Regions from separate parts of the Oryzobacter faecalis genome, predicted to be linked through region 2. Evidence: predicted binding sites of a transcription regulator. Region 2 holds the regulator's gene; each other region holds the start of a gene.
What was found. Region 2 encodes LexA, which represses DNA repair genes until DNA is damaged. Its sites were predicted from a motif close to TCGAACANNTGTTCGA; they were not measured.
Positions count from the first base shown of each region.

Region 1: a site for LexA is predicted at 2,187-2,202, ahead of ACK8HX_RS03200 (DUF6504 family protein). Genes of this name have one in related genera too.
Region 3: a site for LexA is predicted at 2,787-2,802, ahead of ACK8HX_RS09520 (HNH endonuclease signature motif containing protein). Genes of this name have one in related genera too.

Region 1 covers NZ_JBKOFW010000001.1:681,857-688,472, forward strand. The annotation lists gene ACK8HX_RS03185 (MbnB/TglH/ChrH family RiPP precursor modification enzyme) at 1-693, shown strand, start outside; gene ACK8HX_RS03190 (YbaK/EbsC family protein) at 703-1,227, opposite strand; gene ACK8HX_RS03195 (SRPBCC family protein) at 1,368-1,877, shown strand; gene ACK8HX_RS03200 (DUF6504 family protein) at 2,320-2,745, shown strand; gene ACK8HX_RS03205 (SAV_6107 family HEPN domain-containing protein) at 2,762-3,208, shown strand; gene ACK8HX_RS03210 (DNA polymerase III subunit alpha) at 3,229-6,616, shown strand, end outside.
Region 2 covers NZ_JBKOFW010000001.1:472,831-479,446, reverse strand. The annotation lists gene ACK8HX_RS02350 (GNAT family N-acetyltransferase) at 5-556, shown strand; gene ACK8HX_RS02345 (hypothetical protein) at 573-1,241, opposite strand; gene ACK8HX_RS02340 (hypothetical protein) at 1,682-1,858, opposite strand; gene ACK8HX_RS02335 (winged helix DNA-binding domain-containing protein) at 2,010-3,278, shown strand; gene ACK8HX_RS02330 (LysM peptidoglycan-binding domain-containing protein) at 3,262-3,654, opposite strand; gene lexA (transcriptional repressor LexA) at 3,905-4,627, shown strand; gene ACK8HX_RS02320 (GNAT family N-acetyltransferase) at 4,657-5,187, opposite strand; gene ACK8HX_RS02315 (NAD-dependent protein deacetylase) at 5,200-6,123, opposite strand; gene ACK8HX_RS02310 (LysR family transcriptional regulator) at 6,207-6,616, shown strand, end outside.
Region 3 covers NZ_JBKOFW010000004.1:121,613-128,228, reverse strand. The annotation lists gene asnB (asparagine synthase (glutamine-hydrolyzing)) at 1-643, opposite strand, end outside; gene ACK8HX_RS09535 (alpha/beta hydrolase) at 759-1,688, opposite strand; gene ACK8HX_RS09530 (hypothetical protein) at 1,803-2,207, shown strand; gene ACK8HX_RS09525 (hypothetical protein) at 2,248-2,691, shown strand; gene ACK8HX_RS09520 (HNH endonuclease signature motif containing protein) at 2,815-4,245, shown strand; gene ACK8HX_RS09515 (DUF5655 domain-containing protein) at 4,371-4,742, opposite strand; gene guaA (glutamine-hydrolyzing GMP synthase) at 4,791-6,455, opposite strand; gene ACK8HX_RS09505 (DUF3817 domain-containing protein) at 6,466-6,616, opposite strand, start outside.

The DNA.
Region 1 (6,616 bases), 210 kb from region 2:
TCCGTCGCCGACTTCCTCGATGCCATCCCGCTGGAGCGGGTCCGCGAGGTGCACGTCGCCGGCGGCGACTCGCTCGGCGAGGTCTACCTCGACTCGCACGTGGGGCCGGTGGCGCCCGAGGTGCTCGACCTCGCCCGGCGCGTCCTCCCGCGGCTGCCGAACGTGCGGGCGGTGCTCTTCGAGGCCGTCGCGCACTCCGTCGCGACGATGGGCGCGGCAGGGCTGCGCGGCGTCCTCACCGACCTCCACGAGGTCGTCGACGGGGCCCGCGCCGACGGGGCCCGCGCCGACGGCGCTCCCGGCGACGGCGCTCCCGGCGACCGTGCCGTCGCGCCCGGTCCACGGGCCCGGGCGACCCGGGTCGCCCTCCGACCCGACGACGGGCGCACCGCCGCACGCGAGGCCGCCCTCCTCGACTACACGACGCGGGCGACCGCTCGGCTCTCCGGTGGGGACGACCCCGGCGCCGACGTGCTGCGCCACCTCACCGACCAGGCCCGCCTCTCCCTCCTCGTGGGGACGCACCGGCGCGAGCTCGCGACGCTCCTCACCCGCCTCGGCCCGCAGGGCGCCCGTGCGGCCCTCGCCGGCTTCCTCGCGTGGGCTCCGGCGAGCGCGTGGCGCGGCGAGCAGGGCGCGGCGTTCGACGCCTGGTGGGCCGGGCTCGACCTCGAGGACGTGGCCGCGGGTTGACCGGCAGGGTCAGGCGACGTCCATCGGGTGGCCGCCGGTGATCCGGATCAGCTCGTCGTAGTGGGTCGCGAAGACCGAGTGGCTGTGCCCGGCCGCGGCCCAGACGGTGGTGTAGCGGCCGAGGGTGACGTCGACGACGGTGTCGATGTGCTGCGGATGGCCGACGGGGGCGACCCCGCCGATCGCGAAGCCGGTGTGCGTGCGCACGAAGTCGGCGTCGGCCTGCTCGAGGCTCGCCAGGCCCGCGAGGTCGGCGACCTTGTCGGTGTCGACGCGGTGCCCGCCCGAGGCGAGGACGAGGAAGGGTCGGGTCGACCCGTCGTGGTCGGTGGCGACGAAGACGAGGCTGTTGGCGATCTCGGCCGGGGTGATGCCGAGGGCGTCGGCGGCCGCGCGGGCCGTGCGGACGGCGTCGGACAGGTGCCGGATCTCGGGGTTGACGTGCCACGGCGCGAGGGCCGCGAGGACGGCCTGCACCCCGGGGTGACCACTGAGGTCGCGGGCGGCGACCGGCTGACCCGGCTCCAGGCTCATGCCCGAAGCGTAGTGACGCCTCGACTTCCCCGCCTGATCCGGCAAGGTCGAGGGTCGCACGGGAAGCGTTCCGGTGCGACCCTCGAGGTTCCCGTGCGATGCCGTCGGGGGCCCGGTCGTGGCGCTGCGACCATGGGGGAGTGATCGGGGACCGCTGGGGCGTCGAGGACGCCGAGGTCGCGGCGCGCTACGGGTGCGACGACCTCGTGCCGATGCCGGTGCTCGCCGCGTGGCGGGGCGTGTCGGTCGCGGCACCGGCCGAGGTGGTGTGGCGCTGGGTCGGCCAGGTCCGGGTGGCGCCCTACTCGTACGACTGGGTCGACAACCGCGGGCACCGTTCTCCCCGAACGGATCTCGCTCTCGATCCGCCGGTGGTCGGCGAGCCGTTCACCCGCAGCGGAGGACGCCCGCTCGGCCGCGTCCTGGCCGTCGACCCCGGGTGCGAGCTCACCGCGACGGTCATGGGCGCGGTGCTGTCGTACCGCGTGACGCCGGTGGGGGAGCGGGAGACGCGGCTCGTCCTCAAGGTCGTCATGGCGAGGGGGCGCCTGCTCGCGCCGTTCGTCTCGGTGGGCGACCTCGTCATGGCCCGCCGTCAGCTGCTGACCTTCAAGGAGCTCGCCGAAGGTTCGACACCCGCCGCCGGTTGACGGGGTGGGCCGGCACCCACGGCAGGCCGACAGGCGATGCGCGTCGCGAGTCGACGCTTCGAGCCCGCGCTCAGCACGGACTGCACGTCGACGACCGGGCATGTCCTGTCGGTGGGCCGCGTCGGCAGTGTCCCGGAGCCTCCCGACGCGGCCCGGGGAAGCCGGGGTGTCGGGGGCGGCGCCTACCGTGGCGGGGATGAGCCGGCGGTGGCGATCGAGGGCGATGGGAGGGTGGTTCGGCGTGTCGCCCCGGCGAGTCTCCCGAACGGCTTGACGCGGTGTCGGGGGAGCGGTCTACAGTGGAGGAAGTCGAACAGGTGTTCGACGAACGGCAGGTGGTTCGCCCCACCCGTCCGACCCAGACCAGCGGTCTCGTCGAGCCGCCGACCTCCACCACGGGGGCCGGCCGGCGATGCCGTGCTGCCCCGAAGGAGGTGGAGCCGTGGCCCGTCGCCACCACGACCCCGTCGTCGTCCGCGGGGTCCGCCCCCACCGTGCCACGGGTCCGGGCACCGATGACCGGCAGGTCGCCTGGGAGGGGTCCGGTTCCGCCGCGGCCGTCCTCGGCGGCCTCCACGGCCCCGACCTCCACGACCCAGAGGCCCGCGACCCCGACGCCCACGACCCCCACGACCTCGTCCCGCGCGACTTCGTGTGGCGCGGACGCCGCTACACCGTGTGCGCCGTCCTCGCCTCGTGGCAGGAGCGGCGGGCCTGGTGGCGCGAGGTCGGCGACGACCCCTCCGGCCCGCCCAGCCCGCAGCGCCGGGTCTGGCGGGTCGAGGCCCGCCCACCCGTCGGCGACGCGGGGGTCTTCGACCTCGGCCGCGACGACGACCACTGGCTCCTCCTGCGAGCCCACGACTGAGGAGAGACGGATCCCCATGAGCCACGCCAGCACCACCCTCGACCTCCTCGACCGCTCCCGCGAGGCGCTCGCCGCCGCCTGCTCCGCGCCGGCCGCCGCCACCCGTCACGCCGACGCCTCGCTCGCCGCGCTGCGCGCCGGGGCCGCCCTCGTCGCGGCCGGGCCCACCACCGGCTCCACCACGGGTCCCGGCCGTCGGGGGCCGCGCCTGCCCGGTGAGGGGCCGCACGACCTGTGGAGCCTCGTCGTCGGGGTCGCCCCCGAGCTCGTCGAGTGGGCCCAGCGGTTCGCCGCGGCCACCGAGCGGCAGGCTCTCGTCGAGTCCGGGACGCTGCGGGTCGGGGCGCGCGAGGCCGACGACCTCCTGCGCGACGCCGAGACCTTCCTCGACCTCGCCGCCCGCCGCCTCGGGGTGCCCAGCGCGTCGGGGCCGCACCGGCTCGTCCCCGTCCGCTCGGCCTGAGGGTGCGGGGAGCACGACTCGTGGACGGCTTCACCCACCTCCACGTCGCCTCGGGGTTCTCGATGCGCTACGGAGCCTCGATGCCGGGCGACCTCGTCGCCCGCGCCGCCGAGCTCGGCCAGCCCGCGCTCGCCCTCACCGACCGCGACGGCCTCTACGGCGCGGTCCGGTTCGCCACGGCCTGCCGGCAGGCCGGGGTCGCCCCGGTCCTCGGGGTCGACCTCGCCGTCGAGGCGCTCCGGCTCCCCGAGGGCGACCCGGTCCGCGCGAGCGCCCCGTCCCGCGCCCGCACCCCGGTGCGCGGCGGCGCCGCCGTCGACCCCCGCCGCCCGCGGGTCACCGTCCTCGCCCGAGGACGCCGCGGCGCCGCCGCGCCCGGCACCGGCTGGGCCGCCCTGTGCCGCCTCACCACGGCCACCCACCTGCGCGGCGAGCGCGGGGTCCCCGTGACCACCCCCGAGCTCCTCGCCGAGTGGGCCCACCCCACGAGCACCCACGGCCTCGGGGCCCCCGGCTCCGGCGAGGGCGTCGTGCCGGCCCGGACGACGCGGGGCGAGTCCGGCCCGAGCCGGCTGCTCGTCCTCCTCGGCCCCGACTCCGACGTCGGCCGCGCCCTCCTCGCCGGGCGCCCGACCCGCGCCCGGCACCTCCTCGAGGGATGGCGCGCCCTCCTCCCGCGCGACGGCCTCGCCGTCGAGGTCGTCCTCCACGGCGGGCCCGAGGGCACCCCGGGCTGCCGCTCGCACGCGGCGCACCTGCTCGGCCTCGCCGACACGGCCGGGGTCCCGGCGGTCCTCACGGCGGCGGCCCGGCACGCCGAGGCCGGCCAGGTCCGCACCGTCGACGTCCTCGACGCCGCCCGCCGCCTCGTCGTCCTCGACTCCCGCCACCTCGACCGCGTCACCGACGCCGGCCACCTCGCGAGCACCGCGACGATGCGCGCCGCCGCGCTCGAGGTCACCGCCGGCGACCGCGCCCGCGCCGACCGGCTCCTCGCGATGACGACCCTCGTCGCCGACGAGTGCACCCTCGACCACCGCCACGACCTCGGCATCGGCGCCGTCCACCTCCCCGAGGCCGCCGTCCTCGGCATCCCCGACGGCACCGACCCGATGCAGGTCCTCACCGAGCGCTGCCGCGCCGCCGTCCCCCAGAAGTACCCCGGCATCGGCGACAGCGAGCTGCGGGTCGTCGAACAGCGCCTCGACGACGAGCTCGAGGTCGTCCGGGCGCTCGGCTACCCCACGTACTTCCTCACCGTCGCCGAGGTCACCGACCTCATCCGCGCCCGCGGCGTGCGGGTGGCCGCCCGCGGCTCGGGCGCCGGCAGCCTCGTCAACCACCTCCTCGGCATCAGCGGCGTCGACCCGATCCGGCACCGCCTCCTCATGGAGCGGTTCTGCTCACCGCTGCGCGCCGAGCTCCCCGACATCGACGTCGACGTCGAGTCGGCCCGTCGCACCGAGATCTACGAGGCCGTCCTCGAGCGCTTCGGCGGCGACCGCGTCACGTGCGTGTCGATGATGGACACCTACAAGGTCCGCCACGCCGTCCGCGACGTCGGTGCCGCGCTCGGGATGCCCCCCGGCGAGGTCGACGAGATCGCGAAGGCGTTCCCGCACATCCGCGCCCGCGACGCCCGCCACGCCATCGCCGACCTCCCCGAGCTGCGCAGCCGCGGTCTCGACAGCCCGCGCCTGTCGACCTTCTTCGACCTCGTCGAGGCCCTCGACGGCCTGCCCCGCCACATCGCCCTCCACCCGTGCGGGGTCGTCCTGTCCAACGACGGCCTGCTCGACCGCACCCCGGTCGAGGCGAGCTGGCTCGGCTTCCCGATGACCCAGTTCGACAAGGACGACGTCGAGACGCTCGGGTTCCTCAAGCTCGACGTCCTCGGCATCCGGATGCAGTCGGCGATGGCGCACGCCGTCGCCGAGGTCGCGCGGGTGTCGGGGGAGCGGATCGACCTCGACGACGAGGCGCAGGTCCCCCACGACGACGAGGCCACCTACGAGCTGATCCGCACCACGCGCACCCTCGGGATGTTCCAGATCGAGAGCCCCGGCCAGCGCGAGCTCGTCGGCAAGCTCGGCCCGAGCGCCTTCGACGACCTCATCGTCGACATCTCCCTCTTCCGTCCCGGGCCGGTGAAGTCCGACATGATCACCCCGTTCCTCGAGAGCCGGCACGGCTGGCGCGAGCGCCGCTTCCTCCACCCGAGCCTCATCCCGGCGCTGGCCGAGACCGAGGGCGTCGTCGTCTTCCACGAGCAGGTGCTCCTCATCGTCGCCGAGACCACCGGTGTCACCCTCGCCCAGGCCGACGAGGTCCGGCGCAGCATGGGCACCCCGAAGGGCCAGGAGGAGGTCGAGGCGTGGTGGCGCCCCGCGGCGAAGGCCCGCGGGTACACCGCCGACGAGCGCGACCGCATCTGGGAGGTCCTGAGGTCCTTCGCGAGCTTCGGGTTCTGCAAGGCCCACGCCGCGGCCTTCGCCCTGCCGACCTTCCACTCCGCGTGGCTCAAGGCGCACCACCCGGCGGCCTTCCTCGCCGGGGTGCTCACCCACGACCCCGGGATGTACCCGAAGCGGCTCATCCTCGACGACGCCCGCACCTTCGGCATCCCCGTCCTCGGCCTCGACGTCAACGCCTCCGACGACACCTACCGGGTCGAGCGCGTCGACGACCCGCTCCCGGACGACCCGGACGTCCTCGAGGCCGATGCCGGTGCCCCCGCGTGGCGGCGCACCTCCCAGCCGTTCGGCATCCGCCTCTCGCTCGCCGACGTCAAGGGGATCAGCGAGGCCGAGGTCGCCCGGGTCGTGGCCGGGCAGCCCTACACCGACCTCGGCGACTTCTGGTCACGGGCGCGGGTCAGCCGCCCGGTCGTCGAGCGGCTCGTCCTTGCCGGCGCCTTCGACGCCCTCCACGGGACGGCCGGCGGGAGCCTGGGGCGGCGCGGCCGGGTCACCCGCCGCGACCTGCTGCTCCACGTCGCCGAGCTCGAGCGGTGGGAGCGGTCCGGGGGAGGGCCGCCGCGCACGAGCCGCCGGCGCGCCATCCCGGTCAGCAAGCCCCGCGACCTCGAAGACGCCGGCCTCGACGTCCGCGACCGCGCCGCCGCCCAGTCGCAGGCGGCCCGTGCCGTCGTCCCCGCCGACCGGCAGCCCACCCAGCTGACCCTCGACCTCGGCGACCGGCCCCGTCTCGTCGCGGGCGCCGGCCTGCCCGAGATGACCGGCCCCGAGCGGGTCCGCGCCGAGCTCGACGTCCTCGGCCTCGACGTCTCGGCCCACGTCGTCGAGTTCTACGAGCCGCTCCTGCGCGCCCTGGCGGTCACCCGCAGCCGCGACCTCGTCGGCTCCCGCAGCCGCCGCGAGGTGTGGGTCGCCGGGGTCAAGGTCGCGA
Region 2 (6,616 bases):
CCCCGTGACGCCTGACCGGTTCGAGGACTTCGCCGACGTCATCAACCCGAACCGCCGCACGGAGTCGTGCTGGTGCCTGTCACACCGGGTTCGCCAGGCCGACATCCGCGAGCTCGGCGACGGTGACCGCGAGGCGACGATGCGGGCGCTGTGCGAGCAGCGGTACCCGCCCGGGGTGGTCACCTACCGCGACGGGACGGCGGTGGGGTGGGTCAACATCGGGCCGCGAGCCGACATCCCGCGCCTGTCGGGGTCGAAGCTCATCCGTCCGGTCGACGACGTGCCCGTGTGGAGCATCGTCTGCGTCGTCGTGCGCGGCGGTCACCGGCGGCAGGGGGTGACCCGCCACCTCGTCGACGGGGCCGTCGAGTACGCCAGGGCCAACGGGGCACCGGCGGTGGAGGTCTACCCCGTCGAGCCGCAGGGCCGGATGGACACGACGATGGCGTTCGTCGGGACCAGGTCGATGTTCGAGCCGGCCGGCTTCGAGAAGGTGGGGACGACCGACGCGGTGGCCAGCAGGATGCCGCGCATCGTCATGCGCCGCACCCTCTGACCCCGCGCGGTCGCCGTCAGAGCTCGGGGCCCTTCGCACGCAGCTTGTCGACCTCGGCCATGGCCTCGCGCAGCTCACCGAGCCAGCTGTCGGCGTGCTCGCCGACCAGACGCACCGACCACGCGAGGGCGTCGCTGCGCGAGCGGGCGACGCCGGCGTCGACGAGCGTGTCGAGGACGGCCCGCTCCGGCTGGCGCAGCCGCGTCATGACCGGGACGGCGAGGTGGGTGAACAAGGCGGTGGTGTCGCCGACGCGGGCGCCCCAGGAGACGGTGCGCTCGTAACGGGCCTGCGCCTCCTGGGCGATGCCGATCCGCTGCTCGCGCGTCTCGGCGCGGAAGCGGCCGATCCGCCCCTCGACCTCGGCGGCGTCGGTGCCGGCGTCGATGCCGGCGAGGGTGCCGATGACGGTGATCTCCTCGCGGTCGACGGTCACGTCGACGTCGTCGAACCAGCCGTCGGGCAGCCGTCCGGCGAACCACTTCTCGGCGTCGTCGGCGCTCGGCAGGTCGCCCTGCTGCCAGCCGCCGGGGCGGCCGAACCCTCGGCCGCGACCGGGGCCGCCGCCGGGTCCGGGTCGACCGCCGCCGGGGCCACGGCCCCAGTGCGGGCCACGGCCACGGGGGCCCTCGTGCGGGGGGGCAGACGTGTCGCCCGGGGTGGGGGTGCGGTGGGGGTGCCTCATGGTCCCTGCTCCTTCTGCAAGTGTGATTACTTCATTACATCACTGCAAAACGCGCGACGTCCACCATGGATTCCCGGCGCTTCCGGCTGCCCGCACGGGGCGGGCAGAGGCCGAACGTGAGCAGGCCGAACGTGGGTGAAGATCGTCGCCCCACCGACGCCTTTCACCCACGTCCCGAGTGAGCAGGCCGAACGTGGGTGAAGATCGTCGCCCCACCGACGCTTTTCACCCACGTTCCGGGGAGGAAGGACGGCAGGGGCGCGCGGGGTGCGGCGTGCGGACCGGGGCCGGACGTGCGGACGGGGCCGCGACCGCTCAGCCGGTCACGACCCCGTCGCCTGTCGTCGGTCGGGCACCGCCCGGCGAGAGCTGGCGCCGCCAGCTGACGACAGCACGGTCCGGGAACCCTCTGTGTGTTCCCGGGCCGTCGTCTCGTGGGCCTACTCCCCCGGGACCTGGCTGGTGTGGACGAGCGCCGCGGTGAGCGCACCGTGCCAGCCGCCCGGGGTCGAGGACCCGCGCGCGCCGCAGCCGCACGACCAGAGCCACTTGCCGGTGTCACAGTGGACGACCGGGTGGTGGCTCAGCCGGGCCGAGCGTCGGCGGCGGTTCCTCATGCGCCCGAGTCTGCTCCCGTGCACCGACACCTCGTGGGACATCGGGCCCTGACCGGCCGAGCGTCGCCGGAAGGGTGCCGTGTCGGTCGATGAGGTCATCGGCCGTTCGGCCCACGCGGCCGGCGCCCGCGGTCGCTGCGAGGATGAGGCCGTGCCCCACGCCTCGCTCCCCGACGTCCGCCGTCGTCGTCTCGCGAGCCAGCGCCTGACCGCCGCCGGCCTCGCCCGCGGCGCCGACGTCGTGCGGCTCCTCACGTGCGTCCAGTCTCAGGACGCCGCGCTCGCGGCGTGGTCGCTCGGCCAGCGGATGCGCCCGGGCGTCAGGTACGCCGACGTCCTGCGTGAACAGTCGTCGGGGGGCTGGGTGCGCACCCACATCCTGCGCCCGACGTGGCACTTCGTCGCTCCCGAGGACCTGCGCTGGGTGCAGGCGGCCACCGGGTCGCGCATCGAGTCCTCCCTCGCCGGGCGGCACCGCCAGCTCGACCTCCCGCCGGCGGCGATCGAGCGCGCCCTCGAGAGCCTGCGCGAGCTCCTCACCGGCCCGGCCCCGATGACCCGCGCCGAGCTGACCGCGGCCTTCGCCGCCCGGGGACTGCCCTCGGGCGGTGAGCAGATGGCGCACCAGCTGGTCGTCGCCGAGCTGCGCGCCGTCATCTGCTCGGGCCCGCCGCGCGGGACGACGCACACCTACGTGCTCGCCGACGAGACCGTCCCGCCGGCGCCCCTCGACGGCCTCGGCGTCGACGATGCCCGCCGCGAGCTGACCCGCCGGTTCGTCGCCGGCCACGGACCCGCCTCGGAGCGCGACCTCGCGCGGTGGGCGACCCTCACCCTGGGCCAGGTCCGCGCCGCCCTCGCCGACCTCGCGGGAGAGCTGGAGCAGGTCGAGGTCGGCGGGGAGACGCTGTGGGTCGACCCTGCCACGCCCTCACGGACGACCCGGCCGGTGCGCGCCTTCCTGCTCCAGACGTTCGACGAGGTCTGCCTCACCTACCCCACGACGGGCTTCCCACGGCGTGCGCCCGACACGACACGCACCCGCCTGCTCTCCGAGGCCGGCGGCGGCATCGTGGTCCTCGACGGGGAGGACGTCGGCACATGGAAGCGGACCGTCGGACGCGAGTCGGTGGCCGTCGACCTGCGCCCCGACCTGCCCCTGTCCGCCGACGACGACGCACAGGTGGGCGAGGCCGCGGAAAGGCTGGCCATGTTCATCGGCCGCCCCCTGGACCTGCGCCTCCACCCCCCCGGCCTGAGCCCGGCGGCGCCGGACGGCACGAAGGGCGTCGCGTCCTCTGCACGGGACACGACGCCCTCCGGCGTTCCTGAGGCGGGTCGAGGGCCTCAGCTCTGGGGTCGCCGCGGCGGCCGGCTGGGGCGGTCCGCGGCGAGGGGCGACCTCAGCCGCGGGGGATGACGAGGCGCTGGCCCGCGCTGATCTGCGCGGTGCTCAGCCCGTTCTCGAGCTGGATCGCGACGATGGCGTTGCCGACCGAGAGGTCGGGCAGCTGCGCCGCGGCGATCTCGGACAGGGTCTGGCCCGGGGCGACGGTGACGACGGGACCAGGCTCGACCGCACCGGCGCCACCGAGCCCCGACACCCCGGACGCGACGGCGGCCGTGAGGGCCAGCGCGAGCAGCGCCAGGCGCCCGCGCCGGGTGATGCGCAGCGCGCCGGACGACGGCGCCGCGCCACCCTCGCCGCCGCCGGGGAGGACGACGAGCCGGGGCCTGCGCGGCACCGAGGGGTCGGCGTACCCGAGGTCTGCGGGGTTCCACGCGACTGCACTCATGCTGGCCTCCATCCCGGCGGCCAGTGCGGCCGTCGAACCGGTGTTCGATAGAACGTCTGTACGAGTTGTAGCACGGATGTTCGACCCGGACAAGACACGCCTCGAAGAAATGTTTGAAACGTGTGTACGATCCGCGTACGCTGCCGTCATGGGAAGAAGCCTGTCGGATCCCACCGACAGAGCACCTGACCTGCGACAACGCCGGGATCGAGGCGACCCGGCGCCGTTGGACCAGACCGAAGGGGTCGACATGGCACGTCCGAGGAACGCCGACATCCACGAGATGCCCGACCGCGGCGACGGCGGGGCGCTCACCCACCGGCAGCGCAAGGTCCTCGAGGTCATCCGCAACTCCATCGACCGGCGCGGCTACCCGCCGAGCATGCGCGAGATCGGGGAGGCCGTCGGGCTCACCTCGCCCAGCTCGGTCGCGCACCAGCTGTCCGCGCTCGAGCGCAAGGGGTTCCTGCGCCGCGACCCCAACCGGCCGCGCGCCATCGAGGTGATCTCGCCGGACACCGCGAACGACGAGCCCGGCTACCGCGGCAGCGCCGAGCACGACGACGAGGACGTCACCGGCATCAACGACCACCGGCCGGAGGCGTCCTACGTCCCGGTGCTCGGCCAGATCGCGGCCGGCGTGCCGATCACGGCCGAGGAGGTCGTCGAGGACGTCTTCCCCCTCCCCCGCCAGATCGTCGGCGAGGGCTCCCTGTTCCTCCTCAAGGTCGTCGGCGACTCGATGGTCGACGCCGCGATCTGCGACGGCGACTGGGTCGTCGTCCGCCAGCAGCCCACCGCCGACAACGGCGACATCGTCGCGGCGATGCTCGACAACGAGGCCACCGTCAAGACCTTCAAGCGCAAGGACGGCAAGGTCTGGCTGCTCCCCCACAACGAGGCGTTCTCGCCCATCGACGGCGACCACGCGACCATCCTCGGCAAGGTCACGGCCGTCCTGCGCCGCATCTGACCATCCGCGGACGGCGCCTCAGTCGCGCCTCAGTCGCGCCTTGGCCCGGCCGCGTCCTCGGACCCGGCCGGGCCGAGGCGCTGCCAGAGGGCGGTGTCGACCCAGGCCCCGAACTTGTGGCCCACCTCGCGCAGCAGCCCGACCCGTTCGAACCCGGTCGCCGCGTGGAGCGCCTCGCTCGCCGGGTTCGGCTGGGCGATGACCGCGAGGCAGGTGTGGATGCCGTCGGCGTCGACCCTGGCGAGCAGCGCGTCGTAGAGCTCGCGCCCCAGCCCGCGCCCGCGGGCATCCTCGGCGAGGTAGACGGACACCTCGCGGGTCCCGTCGTAGGCAGGGCGCGGGCGGTAGGTCGACGCGTGGGCGAAGCCGAGGACGGTGCCGTGGTCCCCCTCGATGACCAGCAGGTGGTCGCCGGGCCGGGTCGAGGCGACGCGGTCGGCGAAGTGCTCGGGAGGACGGTGCTCGGTGTCGAACGTGGACACGGCGGTGTCGACGGTGACGTTGTAGATGCCGGCGATGGCGGGAAGGTCGGCCTCGGTGGCCGGGCGGATCGTCGTCACCGGTGAGGGTCCTCAGGCGGCGAGGGCGCCGCGGACGACGGCTCCGAGGGTCGGGGCGAGGGGTGCGTCGAGGCGCAGCGTCATGAGGTCGTCGCCGCGGGTGGGGCCACGGGTCACGGCCACCACGGGGATGCCGCGCTTCGCGCCGTGGCGCACGAACCGCAGACCGGACATCACGGCGAGCGAGGAGCCGAGGACGAGGAGGGCGGGCGCGGCATCGGTGAGCGCGTAGCAGGCGTCGACCCGGTCGCGCGGGACCGAGCCCCCGAAGAACACGACGTCGGGCTTGAGGGTGTCCGCGCCGCAGGCCAGGCACCGGGGCAGCACGAAGCCGGTGACGAGCTGCTCGTCGAGGACGATGTCGCCGTCGGGGCGGATCTGGCTGCTGACCCGGGAGCCGTCGTGCGCCTCACCGGTCGCGAGGAGCTCGAACCCGGGGTTGGCCTCCACCATCCGGGCCTGCAGCAGGTCGCGGTCGGAGCGGTCCTCGCAGGTGAGGCAGACGACGTCGGCGAGGGTGCCGTGGAGCTCGGTGACGTCGCGGCTGCCGGCCTGCTGGTGCAGCCCGTCGACGTTCTGGGTGATGACCGGTCCGAGGACGCCGCGCGCCTGCAGGGTGGCGACCGCCTCGTGGGACGCGTTGGGCTCGGCGCGTCGGAAGCGCTGCCACCCGATGAACGAGCGCGCCCAGTAGCGCCGCCGCGCCTCGCTCGTGGCGACGAACTCCCCGTGCTGCATCGGCGTGACCCGGCGCGTCCCGTCGGGGCCGCGGTAGTCGGGGATGCCGCTGTCGGTCGACATGCCCGCTCCGGTCAGGACGAGCGTGCCCGGGTGCGCCGCGAGGAGGCGCGTGAGGGCGGCGACGTCGTCCGTGGTGGGGGTCGAGGCAGCGGGCCGTGGGGTGGCCGCCGGCGGGGGTGCGACGGCATCCGGCATGCGCTGATTCTCGCACCCGCCACTGCATCACGCGGCGTGTCGAACGGATGGAGGTCGATAACCGGGCGTTATAGGATGCGCCCATGATCGACGCCGCGGGACTCCGGGTCATGAAGGCCATCGCCGACGAGGGCAGCTTCACCGCTGCTGCAGCAGCCCTCGGGTACACCCAGCCGGCCATCTCGCAGATGGTCCGCCGCCTCGAGCAGCGCACCGGCACCGTGCTCGTCGAGCGCGTCGGTCGCAACGTGCGCCTCACCGAGGCCGGCCAGGTGCTGGCCCGCCACGCGACGCCCGTCCTCGCCGCCCTCGACGCCGCCGAGGAGGAGGTCGCCGCGATCGCGGGGCTGCGCAGCGGCCGGGTTCGCCTCATGGCGTTCCCCTCCGCGTCGGCGACGCTCGTGCCGCGGGCCCTCGCGCTCGTCAAGAGGCGCTTCCCCGACGTCCAGATCTCGTTCACCGAGGCCGAGCCGCCGGAGAGCCTCGCCGCCCT
Region 3 (6,616 bases), on a different contig from region 2:
CGTCGGCGGTGAGCATCTCCCCCGGGGCGAGCCGCTCGATGCCGTCGAAGAAGGTCTCGGTGCCGTCCTCGTGGGCGCGGAAGCGCAGGTAGCGGTAGACCGACCGGTCGTTGACCCTGCGCTCGTAGAGGCCGCTCTCGAGGATGGGCGTGATCTCGCTGGCGAAGAGGAGGACGTCGCCGCCGCCCTGCGGGTTCGGGACGGTCGCGACGTAGACGGGCTTGATGCCGAAGTGGTCGCGGGCGAGGGTGAGCCGCTGCTCGCGGCGGTCCCAGACGGCCAGGCCGAACATGCCGTTGAACCGGTCGAACGCCTCCGGGCCCCACTGCGCGAACGCCTGGAGGACGACCTCGGTGTCGCTGTCGGTGACGAAGGTGCGCCCCTGCGCCTGCAGCTCGCTGCGCAGGTCGAGGTAGTTGTAGACCTCGCCGTTGTAGGCGATGACGTAGCGGCCGTCGGCGGTCTCCATCGGCTGCTGGCCGTGGGCGACGTCGATGATGGACAGGCGCCGGTGCGCGAGGCCGCAGGGGCCGTCGGTGACGATGCCCTCGCCATCGGGTCCCCGGTGCTGCTGGCGGTCGTTCATCCGCGTCAGCAGGTCGAGGTCGGCGCTGAGCCCGTGGTAGCCGGCGATGCCGCACATGCGTCTGGTTGGTCCTCTTCCTCGGGGGCGGAGCATCCGGGCGCCCGAGGACGACCGGATCGCCCCAGCCTGCCACGGATGAGTGCGCGGACCGACCTGCGACCCCCGGCGGAGGTCAGTCGGTGGGCAGGTGGGCGTCGAGCCAGCGGATGAGGTCGGCCGTCACCTCGTCGCGGTTGGTCTCGTTGAAGATCTCGTGCCGCGCGCCCGGGTAGAGAGTGAGGCTGACGTCCGCGACGCCGGCCCTCGCGAGCTGCTCCCGAACCGCTCGAGGCCCCTTGCCGCCGTCGCCGACCGGGTCCTTGTCACCCGCCATGAGCAGGACGGGGAGGTCGCGGCGCACGCGGGCGACCCTGCGCGGGTCGTTGATGTCGAGGAGGCCGCCGACGAGGTCCTTGAAGAACCCCGAGGTGAACGTGTTCCCGCACAACGCGTCGGCGACGTAGAGGTCGACCTCGTCCGGGTCGCGCGAGAGCCAGTCGACGTCCGTGCGGTTGGGCTTGAACGCGGCGTTGTACTGGCCGAAGGTCAGCTTGTCGAGGAGGGGGCTGACGTGCCGGCTCCCCCGCAGGCGCGCCTCGGCCGCGGCCACGAGCAGGCCCGCCCGGCCCAGGACGCCCGGGTGGCCGGCGGTGCCGGAGAGGACGAGCCCGGCGAGCCCGCGGCCGTCCTCGATGACGTAGGAGCGGGCGAGGAACGAGCCCATCGAGTGGCCGAGGAGGAAGACCGGCAGGCCCGGGTGCTCCTCCTGCGCGAGACGGGTGACGGCGCGCAGGTCGGCGACGACGGTCGCCCAGCCGTCGCGGTCGGCGAAGTACCCGTGGTCGGCCTCCGGCCCAGTGGATCCGTGGCCGCGGTGGTCGTGGGCGTAGACGGCGTACCCGGCACCGGTGAGGGCCTCGGCGAGGCGCGCGTAGCGGCCGGAGTGCTCGGCCATCCCGTGCGAGATCTGGACGACGGCCTTGACGTCGCCCTCGGGGAGCCAGCGGCGGGTGTGGAGCCTCGTGCCGTCGCTCGCGGTCACGGTCGTCGTGCTGCTCTGCATGCGTCGCCGCCTTCGGTTACCGGTGGGTAGTCGAGCCAAGGGTGCCACGGACACCGGCCCCTGCGGCTACCGTCCCGGCATGTCTGCTGCATCACTGCGCGGCCGGGAGCAGCCGTGACCTCCCCGGCGCCGAGGGCCGCGGACCCGTCGGGCGACGCACCCCAGGGCGTCGTCCGGCTCACCATCCCCGGATGGGGGCCCTTCGTGCCGACCGTCCACGTCGGCGACCGGCTCGTGCGGGTGCGCTACGGCACGCACGACATCCCGGTGCCGGCCGGGCGGGTCGGCGTCCGGGCCCACGTGACCGCCGCCGCCGACTACGGCCACGCCGAGGTCGAGGTCTGGGTCGACCCCGGTGGTGTCGAGACGGTGCACTACGCGCCACCGTGGATGTACGGGCTGCCCGGTGTGATGTCACGCGAGGCACCAACCGGGTGGCGCCGGTTCGCCCCGTCGCCCCAGGCCACCCTCCTCGTCGTCGTGGTCGTCGCCTTCACGCTCTTCGGGCTGCTGCGATGACGCCCCCGCGGCCGGTGCGCCGGCGCTAGGGTCGCGGACCATGAGCGAGATGCAGCCGGGGGGACCGGCCCAGGGACAGCCCGTACCGGGGCAGCCGCCGCAGGGGCAGCCTGCGCAGGGGACGATCCGCCTGACCCTGCAGGGGAACTTCATGACGTCGGGCCTGACCCCGACGGTCCACGTCAGCGGCCACCGGGTCAACAGCCGCTTCGGGACGATGGACGTCCCCGTCTGGGCCGGCCGCAACCGCGTCGACGTGCACACCCAGTGGATGCGCGAGTACGGGCAGGCCAGCCTCGAGGTCGACGTCCCACCGGGTGGGGTCGTGCCCGTGTACTACGCCGTCCCGTGGCACCAGTTCGCGCGCGGCGCGATCGGCACGGAGAAGCAGGGACGCCCCGGCCTCGGGGTGTTCGCGCTCATCATGGGCCTCGTCATCGGCCTTCCCCTGCTCGTCATCGTCCTCGGCGCGCTCGCCGGCTGACCGCCGCGGCAGGCGCCCGAGGGCCCACGAACCGGCGAACCGAACCGCGGGCTGCGCTGTCCTGCAACCGAGCTGACGGCCTGCACCCCTTGCATTCGATGATGCGTTCGATTATGATGAAGCATGTCCACCGAGCAGCTCACCAGCCGGATCGCCGCCGTGCGGTCTGCGATCGGTGACCTGGCGTCCGGGCTGTCCGACATCGCGTCGAGCCTGGAACCCGACGAGCTGTTCCAGCTGGCCGGTGAGCTGCAGGGCCTCCTCAACGCCGTCGACGGCGCCCAGCTCGTCGCCATCGCGCACGCCGCGTCGCACGAGACGCGGCTGACCGACCGCGGACCGACGCAGGTCCACCAGCCCGTCGGGTTCGTCGACGCCATGGCCGGGTCGGAGGTCTCCTTGCTCACCGGCACGGGGCAGTGGGCCGCCGCGCGCCGGGTCGGGCTGGCCGCCCGCAGTGCCGAGCGCTTCCCGCGTCTCCTCGCGATGATCGTCGCGGGGGACCTCCCGAGCGCGACCGTGCAGAAGGTCGTCACCACGTGCGACGGCCTCGACGTCACGGCCTGTGCGGCCGTCGAGGCCGTCCTCGTCGAGCGCCTCGCCGACCTCGACCCGTCGCGGGTCACCGGCGTCACGCGGCGCCTCGCCAGCCAGGTGGCGGCCGACCAGCTGGCCGCTGCCGAGCGCAAGGGGCGCCGAGACCGGTGCGTCGAGGTGTCGCCCGGCCCCGACGGCAGCACCCAGTGGTGGGCGCTCCTCCCGGCCGACCGGTCCGCCGCCGCCTGGGCCGCCGTCCGGTCGCTGGCCGACACCTACACCGTCGAGGACCCCTCGCTCACCGTCGACCAGACCCGCGCCGACGCCCTGCTCGACCTCCTCCTCAGCAACGTCGACGTCACGGCGAAGGTCACCATCGGCATCCCCGTCGTCACCGGCGCCGAGGGCGAGGCGGCCCGTGACGCCGCGGTCGCCGCCCGCGAGGCGGAGGAAGGGTGGGCGGCAGGCGGAGGGCAGCCGGTCGGCCTTGGCGGTCGAGGGCTGGGGTCGGCGTTCTCGGTCTCCGCGGCGCTGTCCGGGTGCGAGGTGGCCGGCGTCGGCTGGATCGGGGCCGACACGGTCGGCGCCCTCCTCGAGACGGTGCCGCTGGAGGTCGGGCGAGCCCTGCTCGACACCCGCACCGGGACCACGGTCGAGACGGTCACGAGCGCCTACCGGCCCACGAGGGCGGTCACCGGGTTCGTCACCCTGAGGGACGGCACGTGCCGGATGTGGGGCTGCTCGCGACCGGCGGAGGCGTGCGACGTCGACCACGCCCGGCCCTGGCCGGCTGGCCCCACGAGCCCGGGCAACCTCGCCGGCCTGTGCCGCCGCCACCATCGCCTCAAGCAGCTGCGGCGATGGCAGTACCGCCTCGACCCGGACGGCACCGTCACCTGGACCTCCCCCAGCGGCCTGCGCCGCACCACCCTCCCGGAGCACAGCGTGCTGCCACCACGGGCTACGGCGTCCGCACCCGCCTCCGACCTGCAGCCCGCGCAGCGCCCTCCGTTCTGACCACGTCCTCCGGGGGCCGCGGACGCCGCCCACGACATGCGATGGCGCCCTGGCGACGTGGCTTCCCACTCTCGGGGCCATGTCCCTCGAGCTCCTGACCGCGCGCCTGCGGCTGCGCACCGCTCTCAGCCCGCGCGGGCGTAGGCCTCCACCAGCCACGAACGGACCTCGTCGTCCACCTCGTCGACGGTGTGGAGCTCGAGGTGGTGCATCCACACGTGAGGTGAGGGGTGCGCGACCTCCTTGAACCGGTCGCAGGCCACCTCACGCCCGAGGGCGATCGACAGGACCGCCGGGACGTCGCTGCCCACGTACTGCCCGGGCCGCCAGACGAACGCGAACCCGGTGCGGCGCCGGAAGGCGGCCTGGCTCCTCGACACCCGGACCGACGCCGGCCCGATCGAGGCCACCACCTGCTCCACCCGCCGATGGATCGCCAGGGACTGCGGGAACCCGCGGAACAGCGCCTCCGGGCTCGCGATCTCCTCGTCCGGCATGCCGGGAGCGTAGATCTCAGAACCTGGGCCGAGCGAGTGCGGCCCGGGTCACTCCCACTCGATGGTGCCCGGCGGCTTGCTCGTGACGTCGAGGACGACCCGGTTGACCTCGCGCACCTCGTTGGTGATGCGCGTCGAGATCCTCGCGAGGACGTCGTAGGGGACGCGGGTCCAGTCGGCGGTCATGGCGTCCTCGGAGGACACCGGCCGCAGGACGACCGGGTGACCGTACGTGCGCCCGTCGCCCTGCACCCCGACCGAGCGGACACCGGCGAGCAGCACGACGGGGCACTGCCAGATGTCGCGGTCGAGTCCGGCGGCGGTGAGCTCCTCGCGGGCGATCTGGTCGGCGGCGCGCAGGACGTCGAGGTTCTCGGCCGTCACCTCGCCGACGATCCGGATGCCGAGGCCCGGGCCGGGGAACGGCTGGCGCCAGACGATGCCCTCCGGGACGCCGAGCTCGAGACCGACCTGTCGCACCTCGTCCTTGAAGAGCAGGCGCAGCGGCTCGACGAGCTTGAACTGCAGGTCGTCCGGGAGCCCCCCGACGTTGTGGTGCGACTTGATGTTCGCCGTTCCGCTGCCTCCGCCGGACTCGACGACGTCGGGGTAGAGCGTGCCCTGGACGAGGAACTCGACCGGGTGGTCCTGCGCGCCCGAGTGCGAGCCGACGATGTCGCGGGCGGCCTGCTCGAAGACGCGGATGAACTCGCGCCCGATGATCTTGCGCTTCTCCTCCGGGTCGGTGACGCCGGCGAGGGCCCCGAGGAAGCGGTCCTTGGCGTCGACGACGACGAGGTCGACCCCGGTCGCGGCCACGAAGTCCTTCTCGACCTGCTCGGCCTCCCCGAGACGCAGCAGCCCGTGGTCGACGAAGACGCAGGTCAGCTGGTCGCCGACGGCCTTCTGGACGAGGGCGGCGGCCACGGACGAGTCGACCCCGCCGGACAGCCCGCAGATGACCCGGGACTCCCCGACCTGGGCCCGAACCGACGACACGAGGTCCTCGACGACGTTGGCGGCGGTCCACTCCCCCGACAGGCCGGCGCCGCGGAGGAGGAAGTTCTCGAGCACCTGCTGGCCGAACGTCGAGTGCAGCACCTCCGGGTGCCACTGGACGCCGTAGAGCCGTCGCTCGTCGTCCTCGAACCCGGCGACCGGGGCGCCCGAGGTCGTCGCCGTGACGCGCATCCCCTCCGGCGCGCGGGCCACGGAGTCGCCGTGGCTCATCCACACCGACTGCTCGTCGGGCTGGCCGTTGAACAGCGTCGACGTCGTGTCGTGGATGCGTGCCGGGGTCGCCCCGAACTCCGACAGCCCGGTCTTCTCGACGTGCCCGCCGAGCGCCCGCGCCATCGCCTGGAAGCCGTAGCACATGCCGAACACCGGCACGCCGGCCTCGAGCAGCGCGGGGTCGAGGGAGGGCGCGCCCTCCTCGTAGACCGACGACGGGCCACCGCTGAGGATGACGGCCGCGGGCTCCTTGGCGAGCATCTCGGCGACGGGCATCGAGTGGGGGACGACCTCGCTGAAGCAGTTCGCCTCGCGGACGCGCCGCGCGATGAGCTGGGCGTACTGGGCGCCGAAGTCGACGACGAGGACGGGTCGGTCGGCGAGGTGGACCGGCTCCCCTCCCTCGACGACGACGTGGTCGGGGTCGTCGTGGTGGTGCTCGTCGCGGTGCGGTGCGGTGGGCTGGGGGGCGTCGCTCACGTGGTCAAGGCTACTGGCGGGCCGCCGCGAGCCCGTCCTCGACCTCCCGCGCCACGCGCCTCTCGACCCAGAAGGAGAGGAACGGCACGCACCCGGCGAGCATGACGCCGACGATCCTGACGATCGACCAGCCGACCTTGAACCCGAGCAGCGCCGTCGCC